DNA from 2 places in the Streptacidiphilus alkalitolerans genome. Region 2 is predicted to be linked to the other one. Evidence: riboswitches for the same ligand, from Rfam matches in the RefSeq annotation. Region 2 holds a riboswitch; the other holds the start of a gene.

Region 1 (3,582 bases), on a different contig from region 2:
GCGGCGGAGGTCACTGCGTACCGCGCAGGGCCCGCCGCGCGGCCGGGTCGGCCCGGCGGAAGCCGTGGAAGTGGCCGGGGTGGTAGAGGTGCGAGCGGGTGCCGGTCGCGGCGAGGGCCGGGCCGACCAGGAACAGGGTGTGCTTCCACAGCCGGTGCTCCTTGACCGTGGCCTCCAGCGTCTCCAGCGTCCCCTCCAGCACCAGTTCGTCCGGCCAGGTGGCCTGGTAGGCGATGATCACCGGGGTCTCCGGCGGGTAGCCGCCCGCGGTCAGCTCCTCGACCAGCTGCTTGGACCGGGCCGCGGAGAGGAAGATCGCCATGGTGGTGCCGTGCCGGGCGAAGTCGCGCACCTCCTCGCCGGGCGGCATCGGCGTCTTGCCGCCGCCGAGCCGGGTCAGGATGACGCTCTGGGCGACCTCGGGAATGGTCAGCTCCCGCTGCGCGATGGCGGCGACCGCCGCGAACGAGGACACCCCGGGCACGATCTCGGTCCGCAGGCCCAGCTCGCGGCAGCGGTCCAGCTGCTCCTGCACCGCGCCCCAGAGCGAGGGGTCGCCGGAGTGGATCCTGGCCACCTTCCGGCCCTCGGCCGCGGCCCGCCGGTAGACCGCGAGCACGTCCTCCATCGCGATCAGCGAGGAGTCCAGGATCTCGGCATCCGCCCGGGCGTGCTCAAGCACCTCGGCCTGGACCAGGCTGGCCGCCCAGATCACCGTGTCGGCCTCGGCTATCGCCCGCGCCGCACGGAACGTCAGCAGGTCGGCGGCGCCCGGCCCGGCGCCGACAAAAGTCACTCTGCCGACAGGTCGATCGCTCACAGCTTGCCTCCACGGCGGGTACGGGTCGCGGGTGCGATCAGGGTCGACAGGTAGGGCAGCGGGCCGTCCAGCGGGTGCCCGGCCGGGCGGATCCGCTCGTCCGGCAGGCCCAGCGAGGAGCCCCAGACGGCGGTCCCGTCCCGGCCGGTCTCCCGCAGCGCGGCGGTGACCTGCGCCGCCAGCCGTCCGAACTTGTAGGCGACCACAGTGCCCGGGCCGGCCAGGGCGTCCCGCAGCACCTGGGACCCGGCGGTGACCGGGACCAGGGTGAGCGGCTCGGTGCCCTCGGCGAGCACGGTGCCGCTGCGCGCGGCCAGGTCCTGCATCGCGGTGATGCCGGGCACGGTCTCCACCACCAGCTCCGGCAGCAGCGGTCGCAGGGTCTGCGCGAGATAGGTGAAGGTGGAGTAGACATTGGGGTCGCCGATGGTGGCGAAGGCGACGCTTCCGTGCTCGCGCAGCAGTTCGGCGACCCGGGCCCCGGCGGCGTCCCAGGCGGCCTCGCGCCTGGCCCGGTCCTCGCGCTCGTTGAGCGCGAAGACGATCCGCTCGACCTTCGCCCCTGGCTCGGTGTGCTGCAGCACGGTGGCCTCGGCGCGTCCGGTCTCACCGCTGTCCAGTACCGGCACCACGATCACGGCGGCCTCGCGCAGCACGCGAACGGCCTTGACGGTGACCAGCTCGGGATCTCCCGGCCCCATCCCGACACCGGTCAGCAGCGGCGCCGACGGACGCGGCGTCACCGGACGGCGCGCAGGCAGAAGGGCACGAGGGCGCGGCAGCGCATGGGTGTAGTCCTCACTCGGGGTCCGCGCCCCGTGTCGTGGTGACGGCGGCCAGAGTTCCTGGCTCGCGGACGACCGCACCCCGGTGCGGAGGGGGCGCGCCGCCCGGTGACAGTGGCGGGACCGCGCCGGATTCGCACCGGACTTCCTCATCATTGCCGCCGTATCAGGCCTCGAAATCCCACCACGCCCGCCGGTGGCCAGTCAACCGGCACCGGGCCCGGCAGCCTGTGGGATGACCCACGTCGACCGGCAGTTGTCGCTGATCACCGGCGCGGAAGCGGACCGTCCCGATACGATCGGACCGGCGGGTACCGGCGATGCATGTGAGGTGGGCATGACCTTCGGCGTCCAGGGCAAGCGGGCCGGGGACCTTCCGGCCGAAGTCACCAGCTTTGTCGGACGCGGGGTCGAACTGGCGTCCGTGGAAAGGCTGCTGAACCAGGCCCGGATGGTCACCCTGACCGGACCCGGCGGCGTCGGCAAGACCCGGATCGCCCTGCGCACGGCCGCCGCGCTGCGCGAGCCGCCGCAGCGGCGCTACCAGGACGGCGTGTTCCTGGTCGAACTCTCCGGCCTCAAGGACGCCGAACTGCTGCCCCGGGCGGTCTGCGTGGCCCTCGGCATCACCGACCAGACGGTCCGTCCGCCGCTGGACTTCCTCACCGACTACCTGGCCGACCGCTCGATCCTGCTGCTGCTGGACACCTGCGAGCACCTGGTGGACGCCTGCGCCATGCTCGCCGACCTGCTGCTGCGGGACGCGCCAGGGGTGAGCATACTGGCGACCAGCCGCCAGCCGCTGGACGTCCCCGGCGAGCACACCTTGGTGATCCCGCCGCTGCCGGTCGAGCCGGAACAGGCGGACGGCGGGGGAGCGGTGGCCCTGTTCGCCCAGCGGGCGGCGGCCGTGCTGCCGGGCTTCCGGCTCACCGAGGCCAACCGGGGCGACGTGCTGGCGCTCTGCCGCCGGCTGGACGGGATCCCGCTGGCGATCGAACTGGCCACGGTACGGCTGCGGGCGATCCCGCTGGAGCAGCTGGCGGCCCGGCTGGAGGACCGGTTCCGGCTGCTGACCGGCGGCCGGCGCACCGCGCTGCCCCGGCACCAGACGCTGCGGACCACCATCGGCTGGAGCCATGAGCTGTGCACCCCCGAGGAGCGGCTGCTCTGGGCCCGGCTCTCGGTCTTCGCCGGGAGCTTCGACCTGGCGGCCGTGGAACAGGTCTGCGCGGGCGGCGAACTGGACCCGGACGAGGTGGTCGAGCACCTGATCGGACTTGTCGACAAGTCGGTGGTGCTACGAGTCGACGAACCGTCCGAGGGCACCCGCTACCGGCTGCTGGACACCATCCGCGAGTACGGCGGCGAATGGCTGGCGCAGACCGGCGAGGAGCCCGGGGTCCGGGCCAGGCACCTGGACCACTACCGGGCCGCGGTCGGCCGCTTCCGCGCCCGCTTCCTGACGAACGACCAGGTCCCGCTGTTCCGCGGGCTGCTGCTGGAGATCGAGAACCTGCGCGCCGCCATCGACTTCTGCGTCGAGCACCACAGCCGGGATCCCGACGAGGCGCTGGCCCTCACCACCGAGCTGTGGGAGTTCTGGGTCTGCTCGGGCCTGCTCGCCGAGGGCCGCTACTGGCTCGACCGGGCCCTCGCCAGGCAGCCGGAAGCCACCGCGGCGCGCTCGCTCGCGCTCAGCTGGGCCGCCAACCTCTCCCTCTTCCGGGGCGACCACGACACCGCCCTGCACGGCCTCAACGAGGCGCTGGCCATCGCCGAGGCGCTGGACGACGACCGGCTGCGCACCCACGCGCACCACTTCCTGGCCCAGTCGGCCGGCTGGCGCGGCGACCACGACGCGGTCGACCTGCACATGCGTCAGGTCTTCAGCCACATCGCACTCGGCGGCGACCCCACCGCCGAGGCCCTGATGGTGCTGCACCTGGGCCTCAGCCGACTGCTCGCCGGGAAGTT
Region 2 (3,582 bases):
GTTGTAGCGCAGCGGCGGGGCGACCTGGGCCAGCAGCTGCGCCGAGGTCGCGTCCGGTGCGAGCACACCGCACTTGGTGACCAGGACGGGTGGCGTGGAACCTGACGGGGCGTCGGCCGGCGTCCCGTAGTCGATCACGACCGCGACCCGCTTCCTGCCGCTGACCGCCGGGGTTCCGGCGCAGGCGGTGGCGAAGTCGGGCACGCGGCCCGGCTTCACGCCGTCCGCGCTGTCGGCGCTGACGCCGAAGCGCCAGCCGTCGACGGAACCGTCCGCCGGACGGTAGGTGTTGGGCCCGGCGGACTGGTAGGTCCAGCCGCTGCCGGTTCCCTCCCAGAACGACCAGTACCGGTAGCTGGACGCCGAAGCAGGCGCCAGCGACATCAGCCCGGCGGCGACGGCCAGGACCGCCACCACCGCAGCGCGCCACACAGCTCTGACATGCATGGTCACGGCCGCGGGCGGGTGCGGGTCTTGCGGCTGTAGCTGATGTAGATCCCGATGCCGGCGCCTGCGGCCAGACCGACCAGGATGAGCCACCAGGCGGAGAAGCTGGCATTGCTGGACTTGTCGGACTTCTCGGAGGCGCTCGCGCTCGCGCTGGAGGACGGTGCGGGGGTCGCGGCCGGGGCCGGGCCGGTCGCCTCCAGTTGGGCGACCAGGTCGGCAGTGCCGAAGCGCTGCGGGTCGATCCCGGTCGCCCTGGCGTCCAGGATCATCAGCGCGAGGGCCGTCGCCTGCGGGGTGCCGTTGCCCTGGGCCCAGGACGCGCCGTTCTGGCGCAGCCACTCGACGGCCTGCTTGGCGTCGTCGGACCGGCCGTTGTTGGCGAGCGCGAGCGCGGCCCAGGCGGTGCCGGCGTAGTCGGGCGCGGGCTTGGCACCGGCCAGCTGGGTGGTCAGGTGCCCGCTGCCGGAGCTGAGCTGCCGCGCCAGGTACTGGGACGCGGCGCCCTTGGAGTCCGAGCAGTTGGCCGCGGGCGCCGACGACGGGGCCGACGAAGAGGCCGACGACGGGGCGGAGGCGGACGAGGAGGCGGACGAGGAGGCCGGCGCGGCCACCGGGAGGGAGCCGGAACCGGCGGCCAGCGCCGCCTGCGCGCTGGCGAAGTCATTGGCGACCAGCTTGCCCGCCTTGTCCGGCTGGTACGCGAAGGCGCCCTGGACGGCCGTGGCCGCCGTGCAGCCGAGCTGGAAGCCGTGCAGGCCGTCCAGTGCGGACTTGCCGTCCTTGGTCACCGTCGCCGGGTCGGTCTTCGCCGCGTACAGGGCGCTGACGACCAGTCCGGTCGAGTTGCCGTCGCTCGGGGTGCCGGGGTTGTAGGACCAGCCGCCGTCCTTGTTCTGCACGGTCCTGAACCAGGCCACGGCCTTGGTCACGGCGTCGTCGTGGCCGCCGAGGGCGACCAGGGCCTGCACCGCCGACGAGGTCGCGTTGCTGTCCTCGGTCGTCGCCGTGCACGCCTTGGTCGGGTCCGCGTTGTAGGACGGCCAGCCGCCGTCCGCGCACTGCTGGCCGGTCAGCCAGCTGATCGCCGAGTCGGCCGGGGTGACCCCCTGGGTGTGCAGGGCGAGCAGGCTGAGGCCCTGCCGCCACACGCCGTCGTAGGTCGGGTCGCTCTTGCCGTAGAGCCCGGCGGGAACGGGGACCGGGCTGGCGGTGGCGGCGAGCGCGGGCGCTGCCGAACCGGCCAGCACGGCGGCGGCGGTCAGCGCGACGGCGCCCAGACGGGCGGCGGTGAACATGATGTGGTGGTGCCTTTCGAAGAGCGGGGGGCGACCGTAGACCTCGACGGGGCCGCTCGCTTCCTGACGGGTGTTCCGGCTGAACGGTTGCGGGTCAGCGCCGGAATCGCACCGGCTTCCCCCGTCAGGAGGCGGATCAAGCAGATCAAGTTGTGCGGCCACTGTATCCGGCCGCCTCCGCCCCGCCCCGACGCGCCCCGGCCGCGGGCAACCCACCGGTCCCGCTCAGGTCGCGCGGTAGAGCAGCGGCTCGGCGCCCTGCAGTTCCTCGGCCAGGCCGGTCTTGACCAGGCGGCGGACGTGGGCGGCGGCCTCGGACAGGGCCAGGTGGCGGGAGACGAAGCCGAGCTCCGACCACGGCCGGTTCCAGTGCATCCCCATCGCGCACTGCCACAGCGTCAGCGGCTCCCGCTGGAGCTGGACGTGCAGCTCCGCGAGCCGCAGGGCGTGGTGCTCCAGCAGTTCGCCGACCCGGCCGGCCGCGTCCGCGAAGCGGTACTGGTGCGCGGGCAGCACCTCCTGCGGCGCCAGCAGGGCGATCCGTTCCAGTGAGTCGAGGAAGTCGCCGAGGGGGTCGGCCGGCTCGTCCCCTTGGTTCTCCGGGTAGAGGCTGACCACCGGGCTGATCGTCGGCAGCAGGTGGTCGCCGGAGAGCAGCCGGGTGGGCCGTCCCGGCTCGTCCAGGTAGAGGCAGACGTGGCCGGGGGTGTGCCCGGGGGTCCAGAGCACCCGCAGGTCGCGGCCGGGCACTCCGGCCGACTCGCCGTGCACCAGCTCACGGTCCGGGAGGGTGGTGGCCAGCGGGGCCTTGCCGCTGCCGAAGCTGCTGAGCGCGGCCAGGTGCTCATCGGGGACGCCGGAGTCGCGCATCAGCTCGGCCATCCGGCCGAGCCAGTGGGTGGGGCTGCTCTCGTGCAGGGCGCGGACCACGGCGGCCTCGGCGGCGTGCATCGCGATCCAGGCACCGGACTGCTCCTGGACGTGGGCGGAGAGCCCGTGGTGGTCCGGGTGGTGGTGGGTGACGATCACGCCGTGCACGTCGGCGAGGGCGAAGCCGGCCGCGGCGAGGCCCTCGGCGAGGGCGGTGCGGCCGGTGGGGTCGTCCCAGCCGGTGTCCACCAGGACCGGGCCGCGGTCGCTCTCCAGCAGGTAGACCAGGGTGTAGCGGAGCGGGTTGTCCGGGATCGGGACGGTGATGCTCCAGACTCCTCCGCCGATGTCCTGGGTGGCGGGTGCCGGGGCGGGGACCCTTGCGGGGGTCTCGTGGGCGGGCATGCTGCCGTCCTCTCCGAGCGCACAGAATCTAGAACATGTTACTTGTTTGGCACAACTAGTCGGGGAGCCTACTGCACGACCGTTGCCCTCAATAAGTAGAACTGATATCAGTTCTATCAACCGCCAAGTGACGGTTCGTCAGATGTCGATCCGGAGGACCGCCATGACCGAGCTAGTGGAGTACGGCGAACTGTTCATCGGCGGGGAGATGGTGGCCCCGGCCGGGCAGGACGTCATCGAGGTGGTCTCGCCGCACACCGAGGAGGTCATCGGCCGGGTCCCGCACGCCTCCCGGGCCGACGTCGACCGCGCCGTCGCCGTCGCCAGGAAGTCCTTCGACCAGGGCCCGTGGTCGCGGCTGCCGCTGGAGGAGCGGCTCGCGGTGGCGGAGCGGATCAGGGACGGGATCGCCGCCCGGGCCGACGAGATCGCCCGGGTGATCAGCGCGGAGAACGGCTCCCCCTACTCCTGGAGCATCCTGGCCCAGGCCTACGGGCCGATGATGATCTGGGACTCGGCCATCGCCACCGCCCGCGCGTTCGCCTTCGAGGAGCACCGGGCC

What was found. A riboswitch is a leader RNA that binds a small molecule or an ion and turns the genes downstream of it on or off. The one in region 2 is predicted to bind cobalamin.
Region 1: linked by a shared signal. The riboswitch ahead of cobI (precorrin-2 C(20)-methyltransferase) and the one ahead of ACEZDG_RS27955 (prenyltransferase/squalene oxidase repeat-containing protein) in region 2 are both predicted to bind cobalamin.

Annotation. Positions count from the first base shown of each region.
Region 1 covers NZ_JBHEZX010000018.1:78,776-82,357, reverse strand. Annotated here, with positions in the region: gene cbiE (precorrin-6y C5,15-methyltransferase (decarboxylating) subunit CbiE) at 1-14, opposite strand, end outside; gene cobM (precorrin-4 C(11)-methyltransferase) at 11-820, opposite strand; gene cobI (precorrin-2 C(20)-methyltransferase) at 817-1,563, opposite strand; cobalamin riboswitch at 1,638-1,783, opposite strand; gene ACEZDG_RS30970 (ATP-binding protein) at 1,841-3,582, shown strand, end outside.
Region 2 covers NZ_JBHEZX010000014.1:209,608-213,189, reverse strand. Annotated here, with positions in the region: gene ACEZDG_RS27960 (SCO2322 family protein) at 1-447, opposite strand, end outside; gene ACEZDG_RS27955 (prenyltransferase/squalene oxidase repeat-containing protein) at 450-1,745, opposite strand; adenosylcobalamin-variant (AdoCbl-variant) riboswitch at 1,806-1,876, opposite strand; gene ACEZDG_RS27950 (MBL fold metallo-hydrolase) at 1,971-3,020, opposite strand; gene ACEZDG_RS27945 (aldehyde dehydrogenase) at 3,184-3,582, shown strand, end outside.